Regions from separate parts of the Streptomyces sp. NPDC032126 genome, predicted to be linked through region 1. Evidence: riboswitches for the same ligand, from Rfam matches in the RefSeq annotation. Region 1 holds a riboswitch; each other region holds the start of a gene.
The links. A riboswitch is a leader RNA that binds a small molecule or an ion and turns the genes downstream of it on or off. The one in region 1 is predicted to bind S-adenosylmethionine.
Positions count from the first base shown of each region.

Region 2: it holds a riboswitch for S-adenosylmethionine, as region 1 does, so the genes downstream of both, ACZ5NW_RS08055 (putative leader peptide) here and thrC (threonine synthase) in region 1, are expected to answer to the same signal.
Region 3: it holds a riboswitch for S-adenosylmethionine, as region 1 does, so the genes downstream of both, ACZ5NW_RS10570 (aminotransferase class V-fold PLP-dependent enzyme) here and thrC (threonine synthase) in region 1, are expected to answer to the same signal.
Region 4: it holds a riboswitch for S-adenosylmethionine, as region 1 does, so the genes downstream of both, ACZ5NW_RS21090 (amino acid ABC transporter permease) here and thrC (threonine synthase) in region 1, are expected to answer to the same signal.

Region 1 covers NZ_JBVIMA010000012.1:20,744-27,923, forward strand. The annotation lists gene groL (chaperonin GroEL) at 1-1,343, opposite strand, end outside; gene ACZ5NW_RS33985 (cold-shock protein) at 1,650-1,853, opposite strand; gene ACZ5NW_RS33990 (MoaD/ThiS family protein) at 2,287-2,562, opposite strand; gene thrC (threonine synthase) at 2,559-3,842, opposite strand; SAM riboswitch class I at 3,861-4,017, opposite strand; gene ACZ5NW_RS34000 (glucosyl-3-phosphoglycerate synthase) at 4,150-5,094, shown strand; gene ACZ5NW_RS34005 (alpha,alpha-trehalose-phosphate synthase (UDP-forming)) at 5,177-6,652, shown strand; gene otsB (trehalose-phosphatase) at 6,640-7,180, opposite strand, start outside.
Region 2 covers NZ_JBVIMA010000001.1:1,898,613-1,905,792, forward strand. The annotation lists gene ACZ5NW_RS08045 (ABC transporter permease) at 1-113, opposite strand, end outside; gene ACZ5NW_RS08050 (ABC transporter substrate-binding protein) at 117-1,736, opposite strand; gene ACZ5NW_RS08055 (putative leader peptide) at 1,952-2,071, opposite strand; SAM riboswitch class IV at 2,107-2,219, opposite strand; gene ACZ5NW_RS08060 (DUF1684 domain-containing protein) at 2,359-3,183, opposite strand; gene ACZ5NW_RS08065 (LLM class F420-dependent oxidoreductase) at 3,241-4,164, opposite strand; gene ACZ5NW_RS08070 (NtaA/DmoA family FMN-dependent monooxygenase) at 4,241-5,641, opposite strand; gene ACZ5NW_RS08075 (LLM class flavin-dependent oxidoreductase) at 5,638-6,744, opposite strand; gene ACZ5NW_RS08080 (P-loop nucleotide/nucleoside kinase family protein) at 7,063-7,180, opposite strand, start outside.
Region 3 covers NZ_JBVIMA010000002.1:447,475-454,654, forward strand. The annotation lists gene ACZ5NW_RS10545 (C40 family peptidase) at 1-308, opposite strand, end outside; gene ACZ5NW_RS10550 (NYN domain-containing protein) at 520-1,863, opposite strand; gene ACZ5NW_RS10555 (hypothetical protein) at 1,930-2,169, opposite strand; gene ACZ5NW_RS10560 (rhomboid family intramembrane serine protease) at 2,337-3,098, shown strand; gene ACZ5NW_RS10565 (Lrp/AsnC family transcriptional regulator) at 3,095-3,376, shown strand; gene ACZ5NW_RS10570 (aminotransferase class V-fold PLP-dependent enzyme) at 3,415-4,776, opposite strand; SAM riboswitch class IV at 4,922-5,038, opposite strand; gene trpD (anthranilate phosphoribosyltransferase) at 5,114-6,178, opposite strand; gene qcrB (cytochrome bc1 complex cytochrome b subunit) at 6,300-7,180, opposite strand, start outside.
Region 4 covers NZ_JBVIMA010000005.1:355,960-363,139, reverse strand. The annotation lists gene ACZ5NW_RS21120 (ABC transporter permease) at 1-426, shown strand, start outside; gene ACZ5NW_RS21115 (ABC transporter ATP-binding protein) at 423-1,154, shown strand; gene ACZ5NW_RS21110 (aliphatic sulfonate ABC transporter substrate-binding protein) at 1,199-2,254, shown strand; gene ACZ5NW_RS21105 (LLM class flavin-dependent oxidoreductase) at 2,251-3,579, shown strand; gene ACZ5NW_RS21100 (putative leader peptide) at 3,810-3,920, shown strand; gene ACZ5NW_RS21095 (glutathione S-transferase C-terminal domain-containing protein) at 4,055-4,918, shown strand; SAM riboswitch class IV at 4,984-5,092, shown strand; gene ACZ5NW_RS21090 (amino acid ABC transporter permease) at 5,417-6,397, shown strand; gene ACZ5NW_RS21085 (amino acid ABC transporter ATP-binding protein) at 6,394-7,180, shown strand, end outside.

The DNA of each region.
Region 1 (7,180 bases):
AGCGGGGCCTCGAGGGCCAGCTTGACGGCGGCGGCACCGGTGGCCTCGTCGCCCTCCAGCTCCAGCTTCTCGAAGACCTGGGAGGCCTGCAGCAGGGCCACGCCACCACCGGCGACGATGCCCTCCTCGACGGCCGCCTTGGCGTTGCGCACGGCGTCCTCGATGCGGTGCTTGCGCTCCTTGAGCTCCACCTCGGTGGCGGCACCGGCCTTGATGACGGCCACGCCGCCCGCGAGCTTCGCCAGGCGCTCCTGGAGCTTCTCGCGGTCGTAGTCCGAGTCGCTGTTCTCGATCTCGGCGCGGATCTGGTTCACGCGGCCCGCGACCTGCTCGGAGGAGCCGGCGCCGTCGACGATGGTGGTCTCGTCCTTGGTGATGACGACCTTGCGGGCCTTGCCCAGCAGGTCGAGGGTCGTGTTCTCGAGCTTGAGACCGACCTCCTCGGAGATGACCTCGCCGCCGGTGAGGATGGCGATGTCGTTCAGCATCGCCTTGCGGCGGTCGCCGAAGCCCGGGGCCTTGACGGCGACGGACTTGAAGGTGCCGCGGATCTTGTTGACGACCAGGGTCGACAGGGCCTCGCCCTCGACGTCCTCGGCGATGATCAGCAGCGGCTTGCCCGACTGCATGACCTTCTCCAGGAGCGGGAGCAGGTCCTTCACGTTCGCGATCTTCGAGTTCGCGATCAGGATGTACGGGTCGTCGAGGACGGCCTCCATACGCTCCATGTCGGTCGCGAAGTAGGCGGAGATGTAGCCCTTGTCGAAGCGCATGCCCTCGGTGAGCTCAAGCTCCAGACCGAAGGTCTGCGACTCCTCGACGGTGATGACGCCTTCCTTGCCGACCTTGTCCATGGCCTCGGCGATGAGCTCGCCGATCTGGGTGTCGGCGGCGGAGATGGAGGCCGTGGAAGCGATCTGCTCCTTGGTCTCGACATCCTTCGCCTGCTCCAGGAGGGCGGCGGAGACGGCCTCGACGGCCTTCTCGATACCGCGCTTCAGAGCCATCGGGTTGGCACCGGCGGCCACGTTGCGAAGGCCCTCGCGGACCAGCGCCTGGGCGAGGACGGTGGCGGTGGTCGTACCGTCGCCGGCGACGTCGTCCGTCTTCTTGGCGACTTCCTTGACCAGCTCGGCGCCGATCTTCTCGTACGGGTCCTCGAGCTCGATCTCCTTGGCGATGGACACACCGTCGTTGGTGATCGTGGGGGCGCCCCACTTCTTCTCGAGGACGACGTTGCGGCCCTTGGGGCCGAGCGTCACCTTCACGGCGTCCGCGAGCTGGTTCATGCCGCGCTCGAGGCCGCGCCGCGCCTCCTCGTCGAACGCGATGATCTTGGCCATGTGAAGTGGTCCCTCCAGGACTGGGGGTGATTCCTTCGGACCGCGCCCGCGCCCGCGACGGACGGCCTGCCTGCCTCGTGGTTCCTTGCCCCACCCGGCCTGCGGGCCTCACCGACCCGGTCCTTCTTTGTCACTCTCACCTTCAGAGTGCTAACGCCAATGATTAGCACTCGCCCCTGCCGAGTGCAAGCGCCTCTCGCAGAGGGACCCCCTGCGGCCCACGTGTCGGCGGCTCCCCGGCCGGCTCCGGGCAGCGCGAAGGGCCCGCACCCATGACGGGTGCGGGCCCTTCGCGGAAATGAATGTTCAGGCGGTGACGCGAACCATGTCGGCCTGCGGGCCCTTCTGGCCCTGCGAGATCTCGAACTCGACCCGCTGGCCCTCTTCCAGGGTGCGGTAGCCGTCCATCTGAATCGCGCTGTAGTGGACGAAGACGTCCGCACCACCGTCGACCGCGATGAAGCCGTACCCCTTCTCCGCGTTGAACCACTTGACGGTGCCCTGAGCCATGCCTAACTCCCCTATTACTGGCCCTTGCACAGATCCACACTTCGCGGATCCGGGTCAGACCTCACCCCCCAGTCTTGGTTGGGGGCGTGCGCCGGAACGCGTCGACCGCGGCTGAATGTATCTGTCCAACTGCCGTCTGCAACAGGTCAATCGGACGAGAATTCTGGGCACGACAGGCCCGGAATGTGGGGACAATTGCCCTGACTTCGGGTCAAGTCGGGCCCCACAAAGGGAACAAAAGCCGCGAAAGAAGCGCACAGTTTGGCTACTTCTTGTCGGGTGTAAGGCAGAAATCAAGGGCTTCCAACCGGGGGGCCGGGAGCGCGTTCCCCAACTGTACCGCGCTCAATCACACAGAATTGCCCCCTCCGCTTCTCTCACGGAGGGGGCAATTCGATGAACTCTCGGTAACTCCCGTTACCGAAGGTAATGATCAGCCGCCCGCGACGGCCGGGATGATGGAGACACCCGCGCCGTCCGGGGTCGCCGTCTCCAGGCCCTGCTCGAAACGCACGTCGTCGTCATTGACGTAGACGTTCACGAACCGGCGCAGCCTGCCCTGGTCGTCGAGCACCCGTGCGGCGATGCCGGTGTGGTTCTTCTCCAGGTCGGCGATGACCTCGGCGAGGGTCGCCCCCTCCGCGGAGACCTCGGCCCGACCGCCCGTGTAGGTGCGCAGGATGGTGGGGATGCGGACGTTGACGCTCATGCGAGGCCAGCCTCTCGGAAGGAGTCCAGGTTCGGGCGGATGGTGGCGGTGAGGCCGGTGCCGGCCACCGCGTCGAGGGTCTTGAGGCCGTCACCGGTGTTCAGTACGACGGTCGTGAGCGTGGGGTCGAGAAGACCGTTCTCGATGAGCTTCCTCGTCACACCCACCGTCACACCGCCGGCGGTCTCCGCGAAGATCCCCTCGGTCCGCGCCAGCAGCTTGATCGCGTCCACGACCTGCTCATCGGTCACGTCCTCCACCGCACCACCGGTACGGCGGGCGATGTCGAGCACATAGGGGCCGTCCGCCGGGTTGCCGATCGCCAGCGACTTGGCGATGGTGTTCGGCTTCTGGGGCCGCACCACGTCGTGCCCCGCCTTGAAGGCCACCGACACCGGCGAGCACCCCTCGGCCTGCGCGCCGAAGATCTTGTACGGCCGGTCCTCGACGAGCCCGAGCTTGATCAGCTCCTGGAGCCCCTTGTCGATCTTGGTGAGCTGGGAGCCGGAGGCGATCGGCACCACCAGCTGGTCGGGGAGCCGCCAGCCGAGCTGCTCGCAGATCTCGTACGCCAGCGTCTTGGAGCCCTCGGCGTAGTACGGCCGCAGGTTGACGTTGACGAAGCCCCAGCCCTCGCCGGCCGGGTCGCCGATCAGCTCCGAGCAGAAGCGGTTCACATCGTCGTAGTTGCCCTCGATGCCGACGAGTTCGCCGCCGTAGATCGCGGCCATGACGACCTTGCCCTGCTCCAGGTCGTGCGGGATGAACACGCAGGAGCGGAAGCCGGCGCGGGCGGCGGCGGCGCCGACGGCACCGGCCAGGTTGCCCGTGGAGGAGCAGGAGAGGGTCGTGAAGCCGAAGGCCCGCGCGGCCTCCAGCGCCTGGGCGACGACGCGGTCCTTGAAGGAGTGCGTCGGGTTGCCGGAGTCGTCCTTCACATACAGCCCGCCGGTCACTCCCAGCTCGCGCGCCAGGTTGTCGGCCTTGACGAGCTGGGTCCAGCCGGGGTTGATGTTGGGCTTGTCGGCCACGTCGGCCGGGACCGGCAGCAGCGGCGCGTACCGCCAGATGTTCGCGGGGCCCGCCTCGATGCGCTTGCGGAGCTCCTCGCTGTCGTACGCGGAGAAGTCGTAGGCGATCTCGAGCGGGCCGAAACACTCCTCGCACGCGAAGACCGGGCCGAGCGGCACGCGGTGGCCGCACTCGCGACAGCTCAGCGCCGCGGCGGGACCGAGGTCTACGGTGGAATCAGTGGTGCTTGCAACAGTCTGCGCAGCCATGTGAGGCGAGGCCCTTTCTCCTCATCTTCCTCACGACGCACCTCGCCGTGAGACGGATTTGGCACCTTCCCTAGCCGGGAGCCTCGCGGAACGATCAAACACTGATCTACGAGAACCGACTGGAGGGTTGCCGGGGCTTCATCGGGCCGTGTCCCTCTGCCCCTCTGGATGAGCGGTATGAACTTTTTGGGCGCCGACATCCACCGACATGCGATGGTCATCAGCGTTGTTCAAGACTGTAACCGACGGCCAGGACAGTTGAGAGAGTCGTCCGAACCGCGAGACAACCCGTGAGGAGCCGCTGACTGTGCTGGAAGAAGTCGAGCGCTGGCTGGCCACCCGCTCCTGGTCCGTCGCCGATCGCCCGCTCCATCGGGTCATGGCGGCCAAGCGCGCCACCGGGCAGACCGTGTCCGTCGTGCTCCCCGCGCTGAACGAGGAGGAGACGGTCGGGGACATCGTCGCCGTGATCCGCCACGACCTCATGCGGCAGGTGCCGCTGGTCGACGAGATCGTCGTCGTCGACTCCGGATCCACCGACCGCACCTCCGAGGTCGCCGCCGCCGCGGGTGCCCGGGTCGTCCACCGCGACGACATCCTGCCGCGCATCCCGGCCCTGCCCGGCAAGGGCGAGGTGCTGTGGCGGTCCCTGCTGGTCACCACCGGGGACATCGTCTGTTTCATCGACGCCGACCTGAAGGAGTTCTCCTCCGACTTCGTCACCGGGATCGTCGGCCCGCTGTTCACCGACCCGGGCGTGGATCTCGTCAAGGGCATGTACGACCGTCCGCTGGCCGGCGCCGCGGGCCAGGGCGGCCGGGTGACCGAGCTGATGGCCCGCCCGCTGCTGAACATGCACTGGCCGCAACTGGCCGGTTTCGTGCAGCCGCTCGGCGGCGAGTACGCGGCCCGCCGCGGCCTGCTGGAGCAGCTGCCCTTCCCCGTCGGCTACGGCGTGGAGCTGGGCATGCTGGTGGACGCCCTGCACCTGGTGGGTCTGGACGCCCTGGCGCAGGTCGACGTGGGGGTGCGCAAGCACCGTCACCAGGACGGGCAGGCGCTGGGCCGGATGGCGGCGGCGATCTACCGCACGGCCCAGCTCCGGCTGGCCCGCGGTCACCTCGTCCGCCCCTCCCTCACCCAGTTCGAGCGGGGCGAGGAGGGCTTCGAACCCCGCACGTACTCCGTCGACACGGAGGAGCGGCCGCCCATGGTGGAGATCGCCGAGTACGCCGCCCGCAAGGTGGCCTGAAGCCGGTACGTCTCCGTATACGGTCGCCCACCGAGCGGAACCGTACGTTTGAGCGTTTCGCGGTAGGGCTAAGTTGAGGCGTATGGCTTCCACGCACGGCGCTGAGGTGCTGGTCGCGTCCAATCGCGGCCCGGTTTCGTACGGAGTGCGGGAGGACGGCTCGCTCACGGCCAGACGCGGCGGGGGCGGGCTGGTCTCCGGGCTGTCGGCGATCGGGCCGGAGGCCGGCGCGCTCTGGGTGTGCGCCGCGCTGTCCGACGGCGACCGGGAGGCGGTACGGCGCGGGGTGGCCGAGCCCGGCACCCGCATGCTGGCCGTCCCCGCCGACGTGCTGGAGGACGCCTACAACGGCATCGCCAACTCCGTCCTGTGGTTCATCAACCACATGCTGTACCAGACCCCGCTGGAGCCGGTCTTCGACGCGGAGTTCCGGCGGCGGTGGGCGTCGTACGAGCGCTACAACCGCGCCTTCGCGGAGGCGCTGGCGCAGGAGGCGGCGCCGGGCGCGGCCGTCCTCGTCCAGGACTACCACCTCTGTCTGGTCCCCGGGATGCTCCGTGACCTGCGCCCCGACCTGCGCATCGGTCACTTCTCGCACACGCCGTGGGCGCCGGTGGAGTATTTCGAGATCCTCCCGGAGGACATCCGCGGGCAGCTCGTGTGGGGGATGCTCGGTGCGGACCAGCTCGGCTTCCTGACCTATCGCTGGGCGCGTGCCTTCATGGCCTGCGCCGAGGCCACCGGCCGGGGCGACATCACCCTGAGCTGGCCGGCGGGCGACCCGGTCAAGACCGTCGAACACCTGCGTGACGGCGTCCCTCCGGTGCGCAGGACCCGGATCGGTGTGTACGGGCTCGGCGCCGACGCCGAGTTCCTGCGCGCCCGCTCCCACCAGCCGGACGTGGAGGAGCGGATCGCGGAGCTGCGGGAGGAGATCGGCGGCGAGGGGGACCGCAGGACGATCGTCCGGGTCGACCGCACGGAGCTGTCGAAGAACATCGTGCGGGGCCTGCTGGCGTACCGGCAGCTCCTGGAGGACCACCCGGAGTGGCACGAGCGGGTCGTCCATGTGGCCTTCGCCTACCCCTCCCGCCAGGACCTGGCCGTCTACCGCGACTACACGGCCGAGGTGGCGCGAGTGGCGCAGGAGATCAACGAGCGCTACGGCACCCCGGGCTGGACCCCGGTCCTGCTGAACCTCAAGGACGACTTCGCCCGCTCCCTCGCCGCGTACCGCCTCGCGGACGTGGCCCTCGTCAACCCGATCCGGGACGGCATGAACCTGGTCGCCAAGGAGGTCCCGGTGGTGTCGGACGGGGGCTGCGCGCTGGTGCTGTCGCGGGAGGCGGGGGCGTACTGGGAGCTGGGCGACGACGCGATCGTGGTGAACCCCTACGACATCCTGGAGACGGCCGACGCGCTCCACGAGGCCCTGACGATGAAGCCGGAGGAGCGCGCCGAACGCTCGAAGAGACTCGCGGCGGCGGCGACGGCCCTGCCCCCGGCGCAGTGGTTCCTGGACCAGCTCGAGGCGCTGCGCGCGATTCAGCCGAGCTGAGCGGCGAGGTCCCGCAGCAGTGCGACGACCCCGGCCGGGCCGTCGACGACCAGGTCGGCGCGTTCGGACAGTTCGGTGACCTCGGCGCTGCCGCTGCACACGAGCAGCCCGGGCACGCCGTCGGACCGCAGCTTCTCCACGGCGGCGAAGGCGGGCAGGTCCCCGAGATCGTCCCCGGCGTAGACGACGACCCCGGCGCCGACCTCCCGTACGAACCGGGTCAGCGCGACGCCCTTGTCCATCCCGGGCGGCCGCAGCTCCAGCACCATCCGCCCCGGCTCGACGACCAGTCCGTGCCGGGCGGCGAGGGCGGTCAGGGGCTCGCGGAGCGCGTCGAACACCCCCTGGGGATCGGGCGCCCTGCGGGTGTGCACGGCGATGGCCCGCCCCCCTTTCTCCTCGACCCACACCCCGGTGCCCTCGACGACGCCGGGCAGCTCCTCGCGGACGGCGGCGACACCGGGATGCGGGTCGGGGGCGGTGATCTCCCCGGTGCGGGCGTCCCATCGTTCGGCCCCGTAGTGCCCG
Region 2 (7,180 bases), on a different contig from region 1:
ATCGCGGTGACCGGGTCACCGGGCAGGAAGTCCAGCACCAGGAACGACACCGTGTACGCCGCCCACAGCACCCCGACCGCCTGCGCCAGTCGCTTGATCACATAGCGGCGCATGCGCTAGCCGATCCAGGTGTCGTGCAGCTGGATGCGGCTGCCCGAGTCGAAGGCGAGATCGTGCACCTTCTTCGTCACGGCCAGCTGGGTCTGGAGCTCCACCACCGGCACGTTGTACGCGTTCTGCACGATCAGCTTCTGCGCCTCGGCCACCAGCTGCTTGCGCTTGGCCGTGTCCGTGGTCGCGGCCTGCCCGGACAGTGTGGTGTCCAGCGAACTGGCGGGCAGGCGGTAGAAGTTGGCCAGCTGCGTGGAGAAGGAGCTGCGCAGGATGTCCGGGTCCGAGCGGGTCACGTTGCCCCACACCAGGTCGAAGTCGCCGCCCTGGAGGGTGGTGGCGAACTGGCTGACCTGGCCCTGCTTGAGCGTCACGTCGATCCCGACGGCCTTCAGCTGCTGCTGGACGAGTTCCAGTGCGGGCTGGTTGGTGGCCGCGTTGGGGAACCAGCTGATGGCCAGGCTGAGCTTCTTGCCGTCCTTGGCGCGGATGCCGTCACTGCCCGGCTGCCAACCGGCCGCGTCCAGCAGGGACTTGGCCTTGGCCGCGTCGAAGGCGAGGTCCGTGGAGAGGTCGGTGTAGTCGGGCGTGGTGTGCGCCAGGACACTGGTCGCCGGCTTGGTGCCGGTAGGGAACACGGTATCGGCGATCTGCTTGCGGTCGACGGCGGCGAGGATCGCCTGGCGCACCTTCACGTCCTTCAGGACGGGCCGCGAGTTGTTGATCCCCAGCCCGAACACCACGCCCGGGTTGGCCCGGCGCAGGAGGGTCACCTGACCGCCCTTGAGGGCCGCCTCGTTGGCCTTGCCGACGCTGCTGATCGCGTCCACCTGCCCGGACTGAAGACTGCCGGCCCGCACCCCCGCCTCCGGCACGACCTTGAACACCAGCTTGTCCAGGTATGCCTCGCCCTTCTTGGACCACAGCGAGGAGCCCCAGGCGTATCCGGTGCGCTTGGCCAGGGTGATCGACTGGTTCTGCACGTACTGCTTCAGCACGAACGGCCCCGACCCGACGACGCCGTCGCTGCACTTCTGCTGCGGGGTCTTCTTGACGCTCGCCGACGACTCGATGCCCAGTGAGTGGGTCGAAGTCGCCTGGAGGAACTGGGCGTTGGGCTCCTTGAAGGTCACCTTGACGGTGAGCGGGTCCACCGCGGTGGTGCTCTTGACGCTGCTCAGATAGCCCTGGGCGAGGACGCCGAGGGCGCCGAGCTTCGGCACGGCGTCGAAGTTGTCCTTGACGACCTGCGCGGTCAGCTGGGAGCCGTCGCTGAAGGTGACACCCGGGCGCAGATGGAACGTGAACTGGGTGGCGTCGGAGTTGATGTCCCAGCTCTTGGCCAGCCACGGCACGATCTTGCCGGTCTCGGGGTCCTGGTCGGTCAGGGAGTCCACGGTCTGGCGTACCGAGTAGATGCTTTCGTTGCTGCCGACCTGCTGCGGGTCCACGCAGCCGGCGTCCGAACCCACCGCGAAGGTCAGGGTGCCGCCGGACGTCGGCTTGCCGTTGCTGTCGCCGGAGCCGTCGGAGCCGGATCCGCAGGCGGTCAGCAGCACGCTGGTGGTGAGAAGGGCGGTCAGCGTCGCCCATCGGGGGGATCTGAAATCCGGAAGTGCTGTCACGGAGTGGTTCTCCTCCTCATGTCACCAGGCACGGGGTGCCGTACGAGGCACGGGCGCGCATGGCTGTGCGGCCCCGGCCGGCGCGGTGCCGGTGGCGGGGAGCGCTGTGCAGACAGGGATCAGGGGAAACGGGGATCCGGCAGAAGAGCGGGATCAGGCGGAGACGGGTGCGGCGACGACCGGTGCCGGACGTCGACCGGCGGTGGGAACGCCCGTCAGGCCTGACAGAGACAGCTGGTCGAGCGCTTCAGGTCGATGTGCCGGCGGCGCGAGAGCCGGGAGAACACCGTGGCGACGGCGAAGGAGGCGCTGAGGTCATCGCTGTGACGACGCATGCCGGTCCTCCCCATCTCCGGGCCCGCTCAAGGGGGCCACGCGCTTGCGGGATCATCGATGATCCCGCCGGGCTTTCACCTGGAGCACCCCACCGCGCGGGAGGGTTGCCGGTCAGCCAGCCAGGGCTTGACGCTGACACTCAATGCCGTTCTTGATCGTACGGAGCGGACTTGTCGTGCGTCAATGCCGCAACCGGGACGAGCCGTGCCTGGGCGTGCACGGGCGGGGCTCAGCCGCGTTCCCCATGAGCTGTCCGCCCGAGACGCCGTGCAGGACTGAGCGCGGCTCAGGACCCGCCGCGCTCGCGGGGGATCTTCTGGCCCGCCTCGATCGCCACCGGAAGGCGGTTCTCGGCCGGGGGCAGTGGGCAGGTGGCCAGGTCCGTGTAGGCGCACGGCAGGTTCGTGGCGCGGTTGAAGTCCAGGACGACGCTGCCGTCGGCGGCGGGCGGTTCGAGGGCCAGGGAGCGGTTGGCGGCGTAGGTGGTGACTCCGGAGGTCGCGTCCGTGAACAGCACCAGCAGCCGGCCAGCACCATGTCCGGGGAACGCGGTCAGGGACAGTTGACGTCCGTCGAGCTCGAACTCGATCCTGCCCGGAGCGTCGTACACGTGCTCAAGGCCCTCGACCGCGGCGCCCACGGTGGTCGGGCGGGGCTCGTCGAAGGGAAGGTAGCGGCCGCTCACGACCCACCGGGGATCGGGCGCGTAGGCCGGTGTCCCGGTGAACGCCGTACGCAGCGGCGCGTCCGGGTGCCGGGGGCGGACGATGTCGTTGCCGCCGCGCTTGGCGACCTCGATGACGGCGTCGCCCCAGACCGCGTCGACGCCGCCGCGTTCGGGAAGCACACCGAAGTGGTGTTCGCCCCGCACCGGCGTTCCGTCGACGACCAGTTCCTCACCGTCGGCGAGGTTCACGACGACTCCGTCGGGGCCGGTGCGCCAGGTGCCGGGCGCGTCGGGGAAGCGCTGCGGCCGGTCGTCGAGCCAGTGCAGGCCGGTGATCGCCAGGAACCCGTGCGGGGCGGCGAGCCGGGCCTCGTGGGCGTCGTGCCACTCCCGCCAGTTGTCGATGAAGGCCTGGAGATCCGTTGCGGTGGCCTCGGTGGTCATGAGTTCTCCTTGAAGGGTGGAGGGCGTTGGGCCGGGCCGGTGGCCCGACAGGCGTACTCATTCGGCCAGTTCGCCGAGGAGTGCCCAGGTGCGTCGGCGGTCCGCTTCTCCGGCGATCTCGGTGCCGGAGAAGACGACCTCGGTGGCCCCGGCGTCGCGGTAACGCCGTACCTCGGCCGCCACCGCCTTCTCGTCGCCGATCACGGCCAGGTCGGCGGCGCGTCGGCCGCCGGAGAGTTCGATGACGCGTGCGTAGGACGGGATGCGTTCGTAGAACGCGAGGTTCTCGGTGGCCTTCGCCCGCACCGACTCCACGTCGTCCGTGACCACGCCCGGTACGAGGGCCACGATCCGGGGCGAGGGACGGCCGGCTGCCTCGGCCGCGGCGGTCAGGGCGGGGACGATGTGTTCGTCCAGGGCCCGCGGTCCCGCCAGATAGGGCAGGATCCCGTCCGCCAGCTCACCGCTGACCCGCAGTGCTTGCGGCCCCATCGCGGCGACCAGCAGGGGTACGCCGTTCTCCGCGCCCGGTACACGCGCCGGGATCGGGGTGGTGGCGGTGAGCAGCTCACCATGGAAGTCGGCCGTGCCGGTCTCGGTCAACTGCCGTAGAGCGGTGAGGAATTCACGCAGGCGCGCGATGGGACGTTCGAAGGGCAGGCCGAAGCCGGTCTCCGTCAGCAGTTTCGTGCCCAGGGCCAGACCGAGGTGATAGCGGCCGTGGGTCGCGGCCTGGGCGGTCTGGGCCTGGCTGGAGACGAGCAGCGGGTGGCGACCGAAGACGGGGATCGCGGAGGTGCCCACCTGCAGTGCGGGCACCTCGCGCCCGACGATGGCCGCGAGCTGGGGTGAGTCCGCGCCGAAGGTCTGCCCGAACCAGGCCGACCGCAGACCCGCTGCCGCGGCCTCCTGGGCCAGCCGCACGGTGGCGTCGACCTGGTTTGGGGCGTCGGACGCGTTGAGGGCTACTCCAACAGTCATGTCAGCCAGAACGGGTGTTTGGCGAACCGGCATTCCAGTTCGTGTGTGACAGCTTCATGTCGGTCATGTGAGGCGGTCAGCCCGCTTGCCTGCGGTCGGGGGCGGATCGGTGGGTGAGGGGTTCGCGCAGGCCGAGGTGGTCGCGGAGGGTGGTGCCGGTGTAGTCGGTGCGGTAGACGCCCCGTTCCTGCAGTTCCGGGACGAGCAGGTCGACGATGTCGTCGAGGCCGTCGGGGATGAGGTAGGGCGTGACGTTGAAGCCGTCGACCGCGCCGTGCCGTACGTAGTGGGCGAACTTGTCGGCCAGGGCGGACGGGGTGCCCACGTGGCCGCGCTGCGGGCCGAGAGCGATGACGGTCTCGCGCAGTGACCAGCCGTGCGTCTCCGCCTTGGCCCGCCATTCGGCCACGACGGCGCGCGGGTCGGCGATGCGCCGGGCACCGAAGGAGCCGTCGTTCTCGGCGACGACCGGGTCCTCCTTGGGCAGTGGCCCGTCGGCGTCGCGGTCGGAGAGGTCGATGCCCCACAGGAGCCCGGCGATGCCCAAGGCCGTTGCGGGGGTGACCTGTTGGAGGCGAATCCAGCGCTTCTTCTCCTGGGCCTCCTCCTCCGTGGCACCGATGATGATCTCGGTGCCGGGCAGGATCCGCAGGTCGTCGTCGGGGCGGCCGACGGCGCGCAGGCGGGTGCGGATGTCCACGGCGAAGGCGAGCGCGTCGTCGAAGTCGTTGCCGTGCGCGGAGAAGATGACGTCGGCGTTGCGGGCGGCGAAGTCGCGTCCCTCACCCGAGTCACCGGCCTGGAAGATCATCGGGTGGCCTTGGGCGCTGCGCGGGAGTGTCGGGGCGAGGTTCACGTCGAACTGCGGTCCGCGGTGGCGCACTTGGCGTACGGCACCGGGCACCGACCAACTCCGTGCGCCCGCGGAGTCGGCGATCGCTCCGTCCTCCCAGCCGTCCCAGATCGCGCGGGCCACGGTGAGGAACTCCTCGGCGCGGTGGTAGCGGTCGGCGTGGTCGAGATAGCCGCCGCGGCGGAAGTTCGCGCCGGTCCAGGCGTTGTCCGTGGTCACGACGTTCCAGCCGGCGCGGCCCTCGGAGAGCAGGTCGAGCCCGGAGAGGCGGCGGGCGAGATCGGCGGGCTCGTTGAAGGTGGAGTTGGAGGTGGAGACCAGGCCGATCCGGCGGGTGACTGCGGCCAGCGCCGCGAGCTGGGTGATGGCGTCCGGCCGTCCGGCCACGTCGAGGTCGTGGATCCTGCCGTCGACCTCGCGCAGCCGCAGCCCCTCACCGAGGAAGAACGCGTCGAACAGGCCCCGCTCGGCGGTCTGCGCGACCTTGCGGAAGGAGGCGGGGTCGATCTGCGAACCGCTGTCCGGGGCGGACCAGATCGTCCAGTGGTTCACCCCCTGGAAGAACACCCCGAAGTGCAGCTGGGCGTCCGGGCGGGGGACGTCGAGGGGATCGGTGCGGGTCATCGGGCGTCCTCCTGGGCGGCCACGGCTGCGGCGGCGAAGCGGTTGGCGGGGCGCTCCAGCCCCAGGGTCGAGCGCAGGGACGTACCGGGCAGCGGGCGGGCGGTGAGGCGCTGCTCGGAGAGGGCCGGCAGGACGAGGCGGGAGAGGACGGGCAGGTCCTCGTCCAGCACCAGCGGATGCAGCCGTACGCCGTCCGCGCGACGACTCAACTCGCCAAGAAGCCTGACCAGTTGGTCGGCGGAGCCGACGTGGCGCAGCCTTCCCCGGTCGGCCCATGGCGCGTGCCGTTCCAGGTCGGCGACGCGCTCGGCGGCCGAGGCGCCGGGCGTGTCGAGCGCCACCTCGACCTCGGCGAAGACGCGGGGCGTGCCCGCGGCTGCGGCGGCCGCGCCGACTGCCGAGAGGTCGCGGCCCTCGACGAGAGCGACGTCGAGTTGCGCGGCGGGCACCCGGTCCGGCCGGCCCAGAACGACGAGCTGGCCCTGCGGCGGGCGCGGCACGATCGCTGGGCCTTTGACGGCGTACGTCTGGCCGGTGAAGTCGATGTAGTGGAGCCGTTCGCGGTCGAGGTAGCGGCTCGTGGCCACGGAACGGATGACCGCGTCGTCCTCCCACGAGTCCCACAGGGCCCGGGCCACCTCGACTCCGTCCCGGGACTCCCGGGCCCGCGCGGCGGCGTCGGCGACCGGCGGCCGCCCCCAGGCACGGGCTGCCTCGGGACGTTCCTCCTCCGCCACCACCCATCCGGCGCGGCCGGCGGAGATGTGGTCCAGGGACGCCAACTGGCTGGAGACATGGAAGGGTTCGGCATACGTGACCGGGACGACGGGCGCGATGCCGATGGTGCTCGTGGACGCCGCGACGAAGGCCGCCCGCTCCACCGCGCCGATACGGCCCACCGGATCGGGCGAGGCCCCGGGCGGCAGCACGCCGTCGTTCAGGGTGATCAGGGTGAACCCGGCGTTCTCGGCCACGGCGGCGACCCGGGCCACGCGGCGCGGGGAGAGCAACTGGTCGGGCGAATGGGCGGCGCGGCGCCAGGCCGCGGGGTGGGCGCCGTCACCGTCGAGCTCGACGGCGAGGTGCAGGGCAGGACCGGACAAGGGGCGTTCCTTCCGAGATGTACGCGAACTCGTCGCCGTAAGGCACGCGGCGCGAGGCCACGACGAGACAGCCGGCGGGACGGGCCGGCAGGGGTCAGACGCGTACGGAAGGACAGACGGCGGAGGAGGTACGGCAGTAGTCGACATGCCGCCGGGTGATCAGCCGCGCACCCGTGCACGCACCCTGGGGTGCCGCGCCAGGTACGTCCATCGAAGGCCTCCACCGGTCAGGAACTTGCTTGTTCAACGTACGTCGTTGACCCCTGCGAATGTCAAGGGCGCTTGTGCACCGCGCGTCGTACCGCAGCCAGGTGCCCTTCAGCCCGACCGGATGCGGGCGAGCAGCGCGGCCAGTGACTCGCGCGGTTCCTGCCCGGCCGTGTCGACGACGACGCGCTCGCGGTCCCATGGCTCGTATTCCCGGTCGACGACCTGC
Region 3 (7,180 bases), on a different contig from region 1:
GCCGCCAGGCCTATGGAGTCGCGCAGCCCGTTGAGCTCCTCCTGGCCGCGGGCGACGTTGTCCTGGATGGTGGAGATCTCCTTCTGGAGCTTCTCCTGCTTCTCCTTGGCGCCGTTGTACTTCTCGGTGGCCTGCTCGGCCTCCTCGTACAACTTGTCGACCTTCGTCTTGACCTCGTCCTTGGTCGGCTTCTCGCTCGGCGCGGCATTGGCGGCCTGAGCGCTCAGAGCGACGGCGGCGGCGGCAGCGGTGGTCAGCACGGTCACGCGCGTGCGGCTCGGCTGCTTCGGTCGACGGTGGGACGCCACGGAGACGGGCTCCTTCTTTTGAGTGATCACCCGTGTGGAGGTTCGAGCACCAGACCCTAGTGACCCACTCGTGATCAGTTCAAATCCTCAGGCGAAAAAAACCGTCACTCTGAGCACTCTTTACCCGGAACTCACGTGCGGTGATGCCCACTTGACGCTACGTTGCGTGACACTTAGCCCCAATTCGGGCATTGGGTTCGCAACTCGGCTTTCAGGACAGGCGCTTGAGGAGTACCGCAGAAGCCACCGGTCGGGCACCCGCCTTGGCGATGCCGTCGGCCACCTCACGGTCGGTGGAGGCGACGATGACGGGCCGGCCCGGCGGCTCCGCGCGCACCAGCTGGCGGATCAGCTCGTCGGCCGTCACGCCCGGCTTGGAGAACAGCACCCGCACCCCGCGCGGCGGCGCGAGCAGGACCGGCGCGGCCAGTTCGGCCCCGTCGAAGACACAGGTGACCTCGGCGCCGGTCTGCGCGGCGAGCTGCGAGAGCTGCCCGAGCAGCCGCAACCGCTGCTGCTCCAGCGGCATCTGGGGATACCCGGTCTTCGTCACGTTGTAGCCGTCGACGACCAGATGGGCCTGCGGGAGGGCGAGGAGCTGGTCCAGGATGGCCGGATCGTGCTCCGACAACGCCCGTGCGGCGATGTCCTTCGGGGTCATCCGTCCCGGTTCGACCGCGTCGACGGTCTCCGCCGGGCGCACGGAGACGGGCGGCAACGCCAGTTCGCGGCGCAGCCCCTGGGCCGCGTCCAGCACCGTGTCCAGCAGCAGCCGCACCCGCATGTCCTCGACGCTGCGCCCCTCACGGGCCGCCCGCCGGGTGGCCTCCAGGGCGGCCTCCGCCTCCCCGAGCCGCGCCTTCAGCCGCCGGGTCTCGCTCTCGGCGGCCGACACCTGGGCGTGCGCCTCGGTGCGTACGGCCTCGATCTCGCCGTGGATCTTGCGCAGGGCGGCCTCGCCGCGCTTGACGTCGCTGAGGGCGGCGCGCAGCTTGCGGTGGAGCGACTCCGCTTCCTTGCGCGCCGCGTCCAGTTCGGTGCGCAGCCGCTCGGTCTCGGCCCGGGTCTGCTCGCGGGCCTGGGTGAGCTGTTCGCGCAGCCGCTCCAACTCCGCGCGGCTCTCCTCGTCGGCGCGCTCGGCGTCGGCCCGCTGCGCCTCCTCGCCGGCCGCGGTCACCAGCTTCACCCAGCCGGCGGGCCGCAGCACATAGGCCGCGGCCGCCACGTCGAGCGGGTCCGCGGCCGGGGGCGGGGAGCCGGTGTCGAGGGCGCCGGCCAGTTCCGGCTGGGCCTCTCTGAACTTCTCGGCGATGCGCTGGCGGAACAGCGGATCGGTCTCCAGCGCGGCCGCCATCGCGTTGCCCGCGAACTTGGCCCGCCGGTTCGGGGCGAACCGGGCGTACTGTCTGAGCTGCGCGGGCAGTTCGGCGACGGTCAGCCCGCCGAAGCCGTCGGAGACGATCTGCACGACCCGGCGGCGCACTCCGTCGGGCAGCGGACGGTCGAGCACCTCGGCGGCGCCGTCGGCCGGCCCCCCGCCTGTGGTCTCCACCATCCGTCACACCCCACTACCTGTCCCGGGACCCCGACCCCGGGGTCGCCTTCCTGGGCCCGCTCCCGGTCAGGAGTCGGTGCCCGGCCTGTCCACGAGTTCCACCTGGTCCACCGCGTTGCACCAGCGGCAGCGCACCGACTCGATGGTCTCACTGAGCACCTCGCGCTCCTCGACCTTCGGCTCACCGGCCAGATCGAGGTGGACGTACTCGACGACCTTCGACGAGCGGGTCACGTCGAAGCGCGTGAGGTTGCCGCAGAGCGTGCAGCGCCACCGCGTCGTGTCGGTCGGCAGGGGAACCGTCATCGTGACCGTGCTCTTTCCTCTAGGTCTTCCATTGTCGGTGACGCGCCGGACTCTCCCCGGTGCGTGTGGGTCGTAACCCTACGGCCTGGCGGGTACTCGCCGCTGGTCCGTCCACGACGGCGAGGCGGTCTGTGCCGTTCGGTCCGGTTACGTCATGCTCTGTGGTCATGATCGACAACTGGAGCGACACGATCCGCGGCGCGGTCCGCAGCGCGGTCCGCGGGAAGATCCGGACTCCCGCGGCACCGGTGACGTACGGACTGATCGCCCTGTGCTGTCTGATCTTCCTGATCGGCCCCGCGGCGGGCCTCAACCCCGCCTACGGCTCCGGCGACGGGCTGGTCGCCGCCCAGCGGGCCTACTTCCACCGCTGGGGCGTGGTCCCCGCCGAGCTGTTCGCGGGCTCGCCCCGCGCCGCCCTGACCCCTGCGACGGCCCTCTTCGTCCACGGCAGCTGGGTGCATCTGCTGGGCAACATGCTGTTCCTCCACGTCTTCGGCGCGCTCACCGAGGGCCGCATGGGCCGGGTGGAGTTCGCCCTCTTCTACGTCGGCTGCGGCTATCTCGCACTGCTGGGGTACGCGGCCGCCAACGCCTCCTCCGAGCAGTCGCTGGTGGGAGCCTCCGGGGCGATCTCGGCGGTGCTGGGGGCCTTCCTGTTCCTGCTTCCCCGGGCGCGGGTGACCAGTCTTCTGCCGTTCCTGTTCTTCCTGCCGCTGCGGTTCCCCGCATGGGTCGTGCTGCCCTGCTGGGCGGCCTTGCAGTGGCTGGCGGCGGGGCGGGCCGGCGAGGGGCCCGGGGTGGCGTATCTGGCGCACCTGGTGGGCTTCGGGACGGGCTTCCTCTACGCGTGGGCGCGCTTCGGGCGGCCGACTAGAGTGAAGGCCGCCCCAGCTGCACCGGCCCCCGAGGGAGAGAACCAGCCGTGATCACCGCGATTGTTCTGATCAAGACCAGCGTGGACCGGATTCCGGAGATCGCCGAACAGATCGCCTCGCTGGACAGCGTGAGCGAGGTCTTCTCGGTGACGGGGACCTACGACCTGATCGCGATGGTCCGCGTGAAGCAGCACGAGGACCTGGCCGAGGTCATCCCCGGGCGGATCAGCAAGATCCCGGGCGTCGAGGGCACGGACACGCACGTCGCCTTCCGCACGTACTCGCAGCACGACCTGGAGGCGGCGTTCGCGATCGGCCTCGACTCGTGAACGCCGTCTCCTAGGGCCGCCGGTCCGGCGCCCGCCGGTCAGACCGCCGGGACGCAGCGGCCGTCCTCCGTGCGGTACCGCCACTTCGCGCCGTCCCGCACCAGTTCCCGCACCGCGGTCACGAAGCGCTCCACGTGCTCGTCGGGGGTGCCCGCGCCGAAGCTGACGCGGATCGCGTTCAGGGACTTCTCGCCCGGGGCCGCCTCGGGGGCGCCGCACTCGCCCTGGGTCTGGGGGTCGCTGCCCAGGAGGGTGCGGACCAGGGGGTGGGCGCAGAAGAGGCCGTCGCGGACGCCGATGCCGTACTCGGCGGAGAGCGCGGCGGCGAAGTGGGAGCTGTTCCAGCCCTCGACGACGAAGGAGATCACGCCGACGCGCGGGGCGTCGTCGCCGAAGAGGGAGAGGATGCGGACCTCGGGGACGTCCGCCAGGCCCTCCCGCACCTTCTGGATCAGGTGCCGCTCGCGGGCGACCAGCGTGTCGAAGCCGGCCTCCGTCAGGGCCTTGCAGGCGGAGGCGATGGAGTAGGCGCCGATGACGTTCGGGGAGCCGGCCTCGTGGCGGGCGGCGCTCTCGTGCCACTCCACGTCCACTCCCCCGTCCTGCCGCCGGGTGACCTTGCGACTGGCGCCGCCGCCCGCGAGGTACGGCTCGGCCGCGCGCAGCCAGTCGGCACGGCCGGCCAGCACTCCGGCGCCGAAGGGGGCGTACAGCTTGTGCCCGGAGAAGGCGACCCAGTCGACGTCCAGGTCGCGTACGGACACGGGGTGGTGCGGGGCCAGCTGGGCGGCGTCCAGGACGATCCGGGCGCCGTGGGCGTGGGCGGCGGCCGCGAGCTGCCGTACGGGCCAGAGCTCGCCGGTGACGTTCGAGGCGCCGGTGACACAGACCAGGGCGGGGCCGTACGGGTCACGGGCGGCGAGGGCGTGCTCCAGGGTCCGCACGGCCTCCTGCGGGGTGCTCGGGGCGTCGAGGTAGGTGACCCGGGCCTTCGTCCAGGGCAGCAGGGAGGCGTGGTGCTCGGTCTCGAAGACGAAGACCTGGCAGTCGGCGGGCAGGGCCCGGGCCAGCAGGTTGAGGGAGTCGGTGGTGGAGCGGGTGAAGACGAGCTGGTCGTCGGCGCGGCAGTCCAGGAACTCGGCGACGGTCCTGCGGGCGTTCTCGAACAGGTCGGTCGACAGCTGCGAGAGGTACCCGGCCCCGCGGTGGACGCTGCCGTAGTAGGGCGCGTAGGCGGCGACGTCGTCCCAGACGCGCTGCAACGCCGGGGCGCTGGCGGCGTAGTCGAGGGCCGCGTAGGTGACCTCGCCGCCGGTGACGAGCGGGACGGTGACATCCCTGCCCAGAACGGGCAGCGGGGCACAAATGGTCTGAGTGGCGGCAGCGGTGGAGACAGACATGGGGAACTCCCGTGAGAGGGCATGCCGAAGCAGGGCATGCAAAGAAGAGAAAGAGGGTGCGCGGAGGCGGGGCTCTGCGGCCCTATCGCATTCGCTTGCTCACGGAAGACTCCCTCGAACGACCAGGACCCCTGGTTTCGAGAGGGGCCCGCGCTTGCCGTAGACCTCGCTGCCTACGGCCTGGTCCTCACCCGGGGCACCCCGCCACGGACGGAGGGTTGCCGGACAGTCGGCCGGGGCCTCATGACTGTCACTCATGACCTGGTACAGGAACGTACGCGAACTGATCGTCGCCCCGCAACCCGTGTCCGGATCGCGGGACGACACCGTACGACCGCTACGCGTTGCTGGCCGCCACCCAGCGCTCCAGCGTCCGCTTCGCCGCGCCCGAGTCGATCGACTCCGCGGCCCTCGCCATACCGGCCCGGATCTGCTCGGCCAGCGGGGCGTCCGTCTGGTCCAGGGCCACCAGGGCGGCCGCCGAGTTCAGCAGCACCGCGTCCCGGACCGGGCCCCGCTCGCCGTCCAGCAGACGGCGGGCGACCTCGGCGTTGTACGCGGCGTCCGCGCCGCGCAGGGCCTCCACCGGGACCAGGTCCAGGCCCACCTCGCGCGGGTCGAAGACCTCCTCGGACACCTTGCCGTCGCGCACGGCCCAGACCCGCGAGGGAGCGGTCGTGGTCAGCTCGTCGAGGCCGTCCTCGCCGCGGAAGACGAGGGAGGAGTTGCCGCGCTCGGCGAAGACGCCCGCGACGACCGGCGCCATACGCGGGTCCGCGACGCCGACCGCCTGCGCCTTCACCTGCGCCGGATTGGTCAGCGGGCCGAGCACGTTGAAGGCCGTGCGAATGCCCAACTGCCCGCGGGCGGCCGCCACATGACGCAGCGCCGGATGGAACTTCACCGCGAAGCAGAAGGTGATCCCGGCCTCGTCGGCGACCTGGGCCACCCGTGTCGGGGTGAGTTCGAGGTTGACGCCGAGCTTCTCCAGGACGTCCGAGGCGCCGGAGGCCGAGGACGCGGCGCGGTTGCCGTGCTTGACGACCTTCGCGCCCGTGCCGGCGACCACCAGGGAGGACATCGTGGAGATGTTGACGGTCTTCGCGCCGTCGCCGCCCGTGCCGACGATGTCGACGGTCGCACCGGGCACCTCGATCACGTTCGCGTGCGCGTACATCGTGCGGACCAGGCCGGTGATCTCCTCGACGGTCTCGCCCTTGGCCCGCAGCGCGACCATGAAGCCGGCGATCTGCGCGTCGGTCGCCTCGCCGCTCATGAAGCGGTCCATCGCCCAGGCGGTCTCGTCCTGGGAGAGATCCCGGCCGCCCAGCAGACCGTTCAGCAGGGCGGGCCAGGAACGGCCCGCCGCGGTGTCGCCTCCAGCGGGGGTCACAGCGCTCATCAGCCGCTCCTGGTGTCGTAAGAGAGTGTGATCCCAGCCTATCCAGCCCCGGGCACGGGGAAGGGCCCCGTCCGATGTTCGGACGGGGCCCTTCTACCGTGGCGTGGCGACGCCGCAGCGATCAGTGGTGGCCGTGGCCGCTCGTGATCTCCTTGTACTCCTCGACGGTCGGCTTCGCGATCTGCGAGTCCTCGCCGTAGTACGCCTCACTGAGCTTGGCGCGCAGCTTCTCGGTGGACTTCACCTTGCGCTCGACACCGTTCTCGTCGACCGTGGCGCCGATCGCGACCGGCTGGTACTGCTCGTGCGCGGTGAGGGTGTGCAGCTGCTCCTGGCTGAGCGGCTCGTGGATCTCGATGTACTCACCGTGCGGCAGGCGCTTGATGGTGCCGGTCTCGCGACCGTGCAGCACCTTGTCCCGGTCCCGGCGCTGGAGGCCGAGGCAGATCCGCTTGGTGACGATGAACGCGATGACCGGGCCGACGAAGAAGCCGATCCGGACGAACCAGGTGACCGCGTTGATCGACAGGTGGAAGTGGGTGGCCCACAGGTCGTTGCCACCGCCGACCAGGCCGATCATGTACACCGTGATCCAGGCGACGCCGAACGCGGTGCGCGTCGGGGCGTTGCGCGGACGGTCCAGGATGTGGTGCTCGCGCTTGTCGCCGGTGACCCAGGACTCGATGAACGGGTAGACCGCGATCGCCGCCAGGACCAGCCCGAAGAGCATCAGCGGGATGAACACGCCCAGGACGAGCGTGTGGCCCCACAGGTTGATCTCCCAGCCCGGCATGTAGCGGACCAGACCCTCGGCGAAGCCCATGTACCAGTCGGGCTGGGCGCCGGTCGACACCTGGTCCGGACGGTACGGGCCCATGGCCCAGATCGGGTTGATCTGCGCGATGGCCGCGATGGCCGCGATGACACCGAAGACCAGGAAGAAGAAGCCTCCGGCCTTCGCCATGTACACCGGCAGCAGCGGCATGCCGACGACGTTCTTCT
Region 4 (7,180 bases), on a different contig from region 1:
TGGTTCGGCATCGACGAACTCACCAAGGTGCTGCTGATCTCCTTCGGCGCCGGCGTCCCGATGTATCTCAACCTGTTCGCGGCGATCCGCGGTGTCGACCAGCGGCTGATCGAGATGGCGCGCACGACGGGCGCCGGGAACTGGCGCCTGGTGACGCGCGTGCTGGTGCCCGGAGCCCTGCCCGGGTTCCTGGTCGGCCTGCGGTTCTCCCTGGCGTACAGCGTCCTCGGCCTCGTCGCCGCCGAAACGGTCAACGCCGACAAGGGACTCGGCTTCCTCATCACTCAGGGGCAGACCTACCTCCAGACCAACCAGGTCTTCGTGGGATTGGTGATCTACTCGCTCCTCGGTCTGCTCGCCGACCAGTTCGTCCGGGCTCTGGAACGGGTGCTGCTGCGGTGGCGACCCGGATATGAGGCGTCATGAGCGGCACCATCGCGTCGGAGCCCCGCCGGCGAACCGGAGCCGTCGTCGAGCAGGTGGTCCGCCGGTTCGGTGACCGGGTCGTGCTCGACCACCTCGATCTCACCATCGCCGACGAGGAGTTGGTGATCCTGCTCGGCCCCTCCGGCTGCGGCAAGAGCACCCTGCTGCGGCTGCTGGCAGGGCTCGACCGGCCCGACGGCGGGCGCGTGGAGGTTCCGGCACGGCGGGCGATCGTCTTCCAGGCCGACCGCCTGCTGCCCTGGCAGCGGGTCCTGCGCAACGTCACGCTCGGCCTGCACGGCCCCGACGCGGACGAGCGGGCCCGCGAGGTGCTCGCCGAGGTCGGTCTCCCGGGCCGTGAGAAGGCATGGCCCAAGGAGCTCTCCGGCGGCGAGGCCCAGCGGGTGTCGCTCGCCCGTGCACTGGTGTCGGAGCCCGAACTCGTCCTGCTGGACGAGCCGTTCGCCGCTCTGGACGCCATCACCCGGCTGCGCATGCACGACCTCGTCCGCGCGCTGCGCAGCAAGCACCACGCGGCCATGCTGCTGGTCACCCATGACGTCGACGAGGCGATCGCCCTGGCGGACCGCGTCGTCGTCATGAGCAACGGCCGCATCGGCGCCTCGCACGAGGTCGGCCTCTCCGCCGCGGACCGCGAGTCGAGCGCGGCCCGCGAGGAGCTCCGCGCCCGCCTCCTGGGCGACCTCGGCCTCGCCGGACAGCACTGACCTTCCCGAACACCCTCACCCAGCACAGAAAGACACGACAACCCATGCGAAAGAGAACGACCAGACTCATCGGCGCCGTCGGTTCGCTCACCCTGGCGGGTACGCTCGCCGCCTGCGGATCCTCCTCGGACTCCACCCCGCCGCTGAGCAAAGCCGTCGACGCGAGCGAGGCCCAGCACCCCGAGTGGAGCAAGTACACCTTCACCATCGGCGACAACGGCGGTGACGGCAGCCAGGAACTGGCGCGGATCACCGGCGCGTTCGACAGCGCGCCCTACAAGGTGAAGTTCGCCCGCTTCACCTACGGCCCGCCGCTCGTGCAGGCCGCCGCCTCGGGCGACATCGACCTCGGCAGCGTCGGCGACGTGCCGCCGATCACCGGCGCCGCGAAGGAGTACGGCTTCAAGGTCGTCGCGGTCAACCGCTCGCTCACGCCCACCCAGTCCAACGAGAACATCATCGTTCCCAAGGGATCGTCGCTGACGTCGCTCAAGGACCTCAAGGGCAAGAAGATCGCCGTCCCGCAGGGCAGTTCGGCCCACGGCCTGGCCCTCAACGCACTCAAGAGCGTCGGCCTCACCCCCAAGGACGTGAAGCTGGTGTTCCTGGACCCGGCGGCCGGCGCCACCGCGTTCAACACCGGCAAGGTGGACGCCTGGTCGATCTGGAATCCCCAGTCCGCGATCGCGGTCAAGAACGGCGCGCGCATCCTGGCGAAGGGCCTGCCGCCGATCGACCAGACCAGCAGCTACTACGTCGCCAGCGAGAAGTCGCTCGACGACACGACCAAGCGGGCGGCGCTCACGGACGTCCTGAAGCGGCTGGCCAGCGAGTTCGCCTGGGCGATCAAGCACGAGGACAAGTACGCCGAGGCCCTCGCCAAGGAGGAGGGCATCCCGCTCGACGACGCCAAGGCCTCCGTCAAGGCGTTCGAGACCCGCGTGACACCGGTGGAGACGTCGGACATCGCGGCCGAGCAGAAGCTCGCCGACGCCTTCCTGGAGGCAGGCCAGATCACCAAGACGGTCGACGTCAAGTCGATCACCGACAACCTTCTTCCGGCCGGCTACGACAGCTCCAAGCTGAAGGTCACCTCATGAGCGCTCCACGACGTCAACTCCATCTCAACGCCTTCCTCATGGAGGCGGGCCACCACGAGGCGGCATGGCGGCTCCCGCACAGCAACCCCCGCGCCGACTTCGACCTGCGGCACTGGATCGAGCTGGCACAGCTCGCCGAGAGCGCCAGGTTCGACTCGCTGTTCCTGGCGGACGGCCCGGCCCTCATCGGCACCGGCGAGTTCCGGCCCCCGGGCCAGCTCGAACCACTGACGCTGCTCACCGCCCTGTCCCAGGCGACCAGCAGGATCGGCCTCATCGCGACCGTGTCCTCGACCTACAACGAGCCGTACAACCTCGCCCGCCGGCTCGCCTCCGTCGACCACGTCAGCGGCGGCCGCGCCGGCTGGAACATCGTCACCTCGGCCGGCGCCGACGAGGCCGCCAACTTCGGCCTCGACGACCGCCCCGGCCACGCCGAGCGCTACGCCCGGGCGGACGAGTTCCTGAAGGTGGCCAAGGCGCTGTGGGACAGCTGGGAGTCCGAGGCCGTCGTCGCGGACAGGGCCACGGGACGCTACGCCGACCCCGCGCGCCTGCACCGGCTCGACCACCGGGGCCGCCACTTCAAGGTGGCCGGCCCGCTCAATGTCGAGCGACCGCCGCAGGGTTACCCGCTGCTCGTCCAGGCCGGCTCCTCGGAGGACGGCAAGGACTTCGCGGCCCGCCACGCCGAGGCGATCTTCACCGCCCACACGACGTACGAGCGCGCGGCCGGCTTCTACGCCGACATCAAGACGCGCACCAGGGCGGCGGGCCGCGACCCGGACGGCGTCATCGTCCTGCCGGGCATCGTCCCGTACATCGGGTCGACGGAGGAGGAAGCACGGGCGCTCGCGCGGCAGTTCGACGAGCTGCGCGTCCCGGAGTACGGACTGCGCCAGCTGGCCGCCGTGTTCGAAACCGAACCCTCCGTCTTCGAACTCGACGAGCCCCTACCGGACTTCATCCTCGCCCGGCCGAAGCTGGAGGGCTCACAGAGTCGTTCCGACCTGATCATCGAGCTCGCGGTGCGCGAGCGGCTCACGGTCCGCCAGATCATCTCCCGGCTCGGGGGCGGCCGCGGCCACTTCGAGTTCGTCGGCACGCCCGAGCAGGTCGCGGACGTGATCATCACCTGGTTCGAGGGCGGTGCGGCGGACGGCTTCAACATCATGGCGCCCGCGCTGCCGTCGGGCCTGGCGGCCTTCATCGAGCACGTGCTGCCGATCCTGCGCGGCAAGGGTCTCTTCCGAGAGGAGTACGAGGGCACGACGCTCCGTGAGCACTACGGGCTGCCGGTCCCCGCGAACCAGTTCCATGACTGACCCGCCTTGCCGGCCCGACCGGCTCCCCGGGCCCGGTCCGCGCGCGACTCCCGCCGCTTCCCCAACCTGAAGCGGCGGGAGTCCGCCCGCGCGCCCGCGCACGTCACGAGAGGAAGGCCCACGACGCCGGCGGGGCCGGTGGGCGTCCGCGATGCGGGACGGCCCTCTTGACGTCGATGCCGGGTGGATCGACACTCACTGTGGGAATCCTAGTGAACAGGTAGGGAAACATGAGGCGCCTGGAGTCGGTCACCGTCCGCGTGATCCGTTCGCCTCTTCTGACCTCCCGCCGTCACATCGATCTGCTGCGCGTCTGCAGCGCGATCAGGTCCCAGGGCTGAGCCGCGCCCGTCCCGTGCCGGCGGCGCCCCGCGAGCAGGGCTCGCACCCGCCCGGCGCCCACGGCTGAGCCGTGCTCCCTCGAAAGACGTCGCTTCCGCCGCGCGTACGTCCGCGCCCGCTCCCGGGGAGAGTCATGACCGTCACACCGCTGGCCGCCCACGCCTCCGACCGACCCGCACCCGCCTTCCGGGGCCGGATCGGCCGGGACGCGCGCAGCGGCCACTACGCCGTTCCGGGCCGCTACCGCCTGCATCTGTCGACCGCCTGTCCCGACGGCCTGCGCATCGCCATCACCCATGGCCTGCTCGGCCTGGACACCATCTGTCCCGTCACCTTCCTGCCGCCCGTCCCCGACCGCCCCGAGGGCGGCCACTCGGCGCTGCGGCCGCTGTACGAGGCCAGCGCCCACCGGTACGCCGGTCCGGCCGTCGGACCGGTGCTCAGCGACGACTGGTCCGGACGGATCGTCAGCACCCACGCCCCCGACATCATGCGCGACCTCGACCGCCGGTTCGGCGGTGACCGTCTCCCGCTCTACCCGTGCGGCGCGGAGCCGGAGATCGCGGAGGTCGAGCGGATGTGCGCGGGGGGCGTCGAACAGGCGGCGCAGCGCGCCGGATCGGCCGGCGGCGAGCCGACGGAACGCGGCCTGGCGCTGACGACGCTGCTGGAGACGCTGGGCGCCCTGGACCGCGGGCTCGACGGACGCACCTATCTGATGGGCGATCACATCACTGCGGCCGACGTCGAGTTGTGGGTCACCCTCGTCCAGCTCGACACCGTGCACCGTTACCATTTGGACGCCTCCGCCGTCCAGGGCATCGCCGGCCACCCCGCCCTGTGGGCCTACGCCCGCCGCCTGGCCGCCCACCCGGCCTTCGGCACCCACCTCGACCTCGACGGCATCCACCGCCGTCACCACGCCCGCTGCCAGGGCCTGGAGGCGGCCGGAGCGGCCGTCCAGATCCTGGACTGGGCGGCACACTCGACCCCTTGACCGTTCCACCTGGTGGACCGGCGTTGACATGTGTTCGGGCCATTGACTTAACTACGGCCCAGAACGGTCATGAGTGTCGGCGACAAGCCCTGGCTGGCTGACCGGCAACCCTCGCATCGCGGTGGGGTGCCCCAGGTGACGACCGGACCGAAGACGCTTCGGTAAGCGCGAGGCCCACAGGGCCGGAACAGTGACGGTGACTCCATGTACGCAGCTCCCAGAACGGCAGCACGCCGCTCTCCGGGCTGCGTACGGCCGTACGCGAACCCCCTCGTCGCCGATCGTGCCGTCGATCTGCTCCGCGTGAACAGCGCACTGTGTACCGCACCGGGCCGCGCCCGCTGTCGGGGCTGACACCTCCCCGCAGTCCCCGCACCCCCTGACGAACACCGCCCGCGCGGTGTGCCGTTGTCCTCCTCGCCCCGGGTACCTCGCCGTCGTTCGCGCTCCCGCGCGCCGTCGCGCTGCCGGGGTGTTCCCACCCAGCCGGAGCCCACCATGAGTGAACCCCCTGGCGCCACCGTGACCCTCCCCGAGGCACGGCCCGCCGACGAACCGCCGAAAGCCCTCACCGCCCAGCGCGTACTGCCGCTCCGACGGCCGGGACGTTGGATCGCCACCGCGGTCGTCCTCGTGCTGGTCGCCCAGTTCGCGCACGGACTGGTCTCCAACCCCTTCTACCAGTGGGACCGCTTCGGCTACTGGTTCCTGCGGCCGAACATCCTCGACGGACTCCTCATCACCCTCGAAGTCACCGCCTACAGCGCCGTGCTGGGTCTGGCCGGCGGCATCCTGCTCGCCCTGGCCCGGCTGTCGAAGAGCCCGGTGCTGCGCGCGGTCAGCTGGACCTACGTGTGGGCGTTCCGCTCCATCCCGCTCATCGTGGTGCTGATCTTCCTCTACAACTTCAGCGCCCTGTACAAGACGCTGAGCATCGGTGTCCCCTTCGGCCCGGCCTTCTTCAGCTTCGACGAGTCCCGGCTCGCCACCGACATCGCCGTCGCCGTCGTCGGCCTGAGTCTCAACGAGGCCGCCTACGCGGCCGAGGTGGTCCGCGGCGGCATCCTCTCCGTCGACCAGGGCCAGCACGAGGCGGCCTCCGCCCTCGGTCTGCCGAAGGGCTACCAGTTCCGCAGGATCGTCTTCCCGCAGGCGCTGCGCTCCATCATCCCGAACTACGTCAACCAGCTCATCGGCCTGATCAAGGGCACCTCGCTGGTCTTCTACGTGTCCCTGCTCGACCTGTTCGGCACCGCGCAGTCCATGGGCTCCACGTACCCCGGCGACATCGTGCCGCTGCTGCTGGTCGTCACCGTCTGGTACCTGATCCTGACCAGCGTCGTCTCCGTCGTCCAGTTCTACGTCGAGCGGTACTACGCCCGCGGGGCCACTCGCACCCTGCCGCCGACGCCGCTGCAAAAGCTCCGCACCGGTCTCACCGACCTGCGGGCCCGTATCCGCCGGGAGGCCGCCGTATGACCGCCAAGACGCTCGACGCCCTGGCGGACGTCGAGGCCGCCACCGTCGAGGTCCACGACGTGCACAAGTGGTACGGCACCCACCGCGTGCTGAACGGCGTCGACCTGACCGTCCGCCCCGGCGAGGTCACCGTGATCCTCGGCCCCTCCGGTTCCGGCAAGTCCACCCTGCTGCGGGTCATCAACCACCTGGAGAAGCCCGAGATCGGCTACGTCAGCATCAACGGCGAGCTGATCGGGGTGAAGCGGCAGGGCGACCGGCTGAAGGAGCTCAGCGAGCGGGCCATCCTCACCCAGCGCGGCCGGATCGGGTTCGTCTTCCAGAACTTCAACCTGTTCCCGCACCTGACGGTCCTGGACAACGTGGCCGCCGCCCCGGTCGCCACCGGCCGGCTCGGCAAGCCCGAGGCCCAGGCACTCGCGCGGGAACTCCTCGGCCGGGTCGGTCTCGCCGACAAGACCGGCGCCTACCCGCGCCAGCTCTCCGGTGGCCAGCAGCAGCGCGTGGCCATCGCCCGCGCGCTCGCCCTGCGCCCCGGCGTCATCCTCTTCGACGAACCCACCTCGGCCCTCGACCCCGAACTCGTCGGCGAGGTCCTCGCCGTCATCAAGGACCTGGCGACCAGCGGCACCACCCTCGTCATCGTCACCCACGAGATCGGCTTCGCCCGCGAGATCGCCGACCGGGTCGTCTTCATCGACGGCGGCAGGATCATCGAGCAGGGCCCGCCCTCCGAGGTCCTCGACCGGCCCCGGCACGAGCGCACCAGGGACTTCCTCAGCA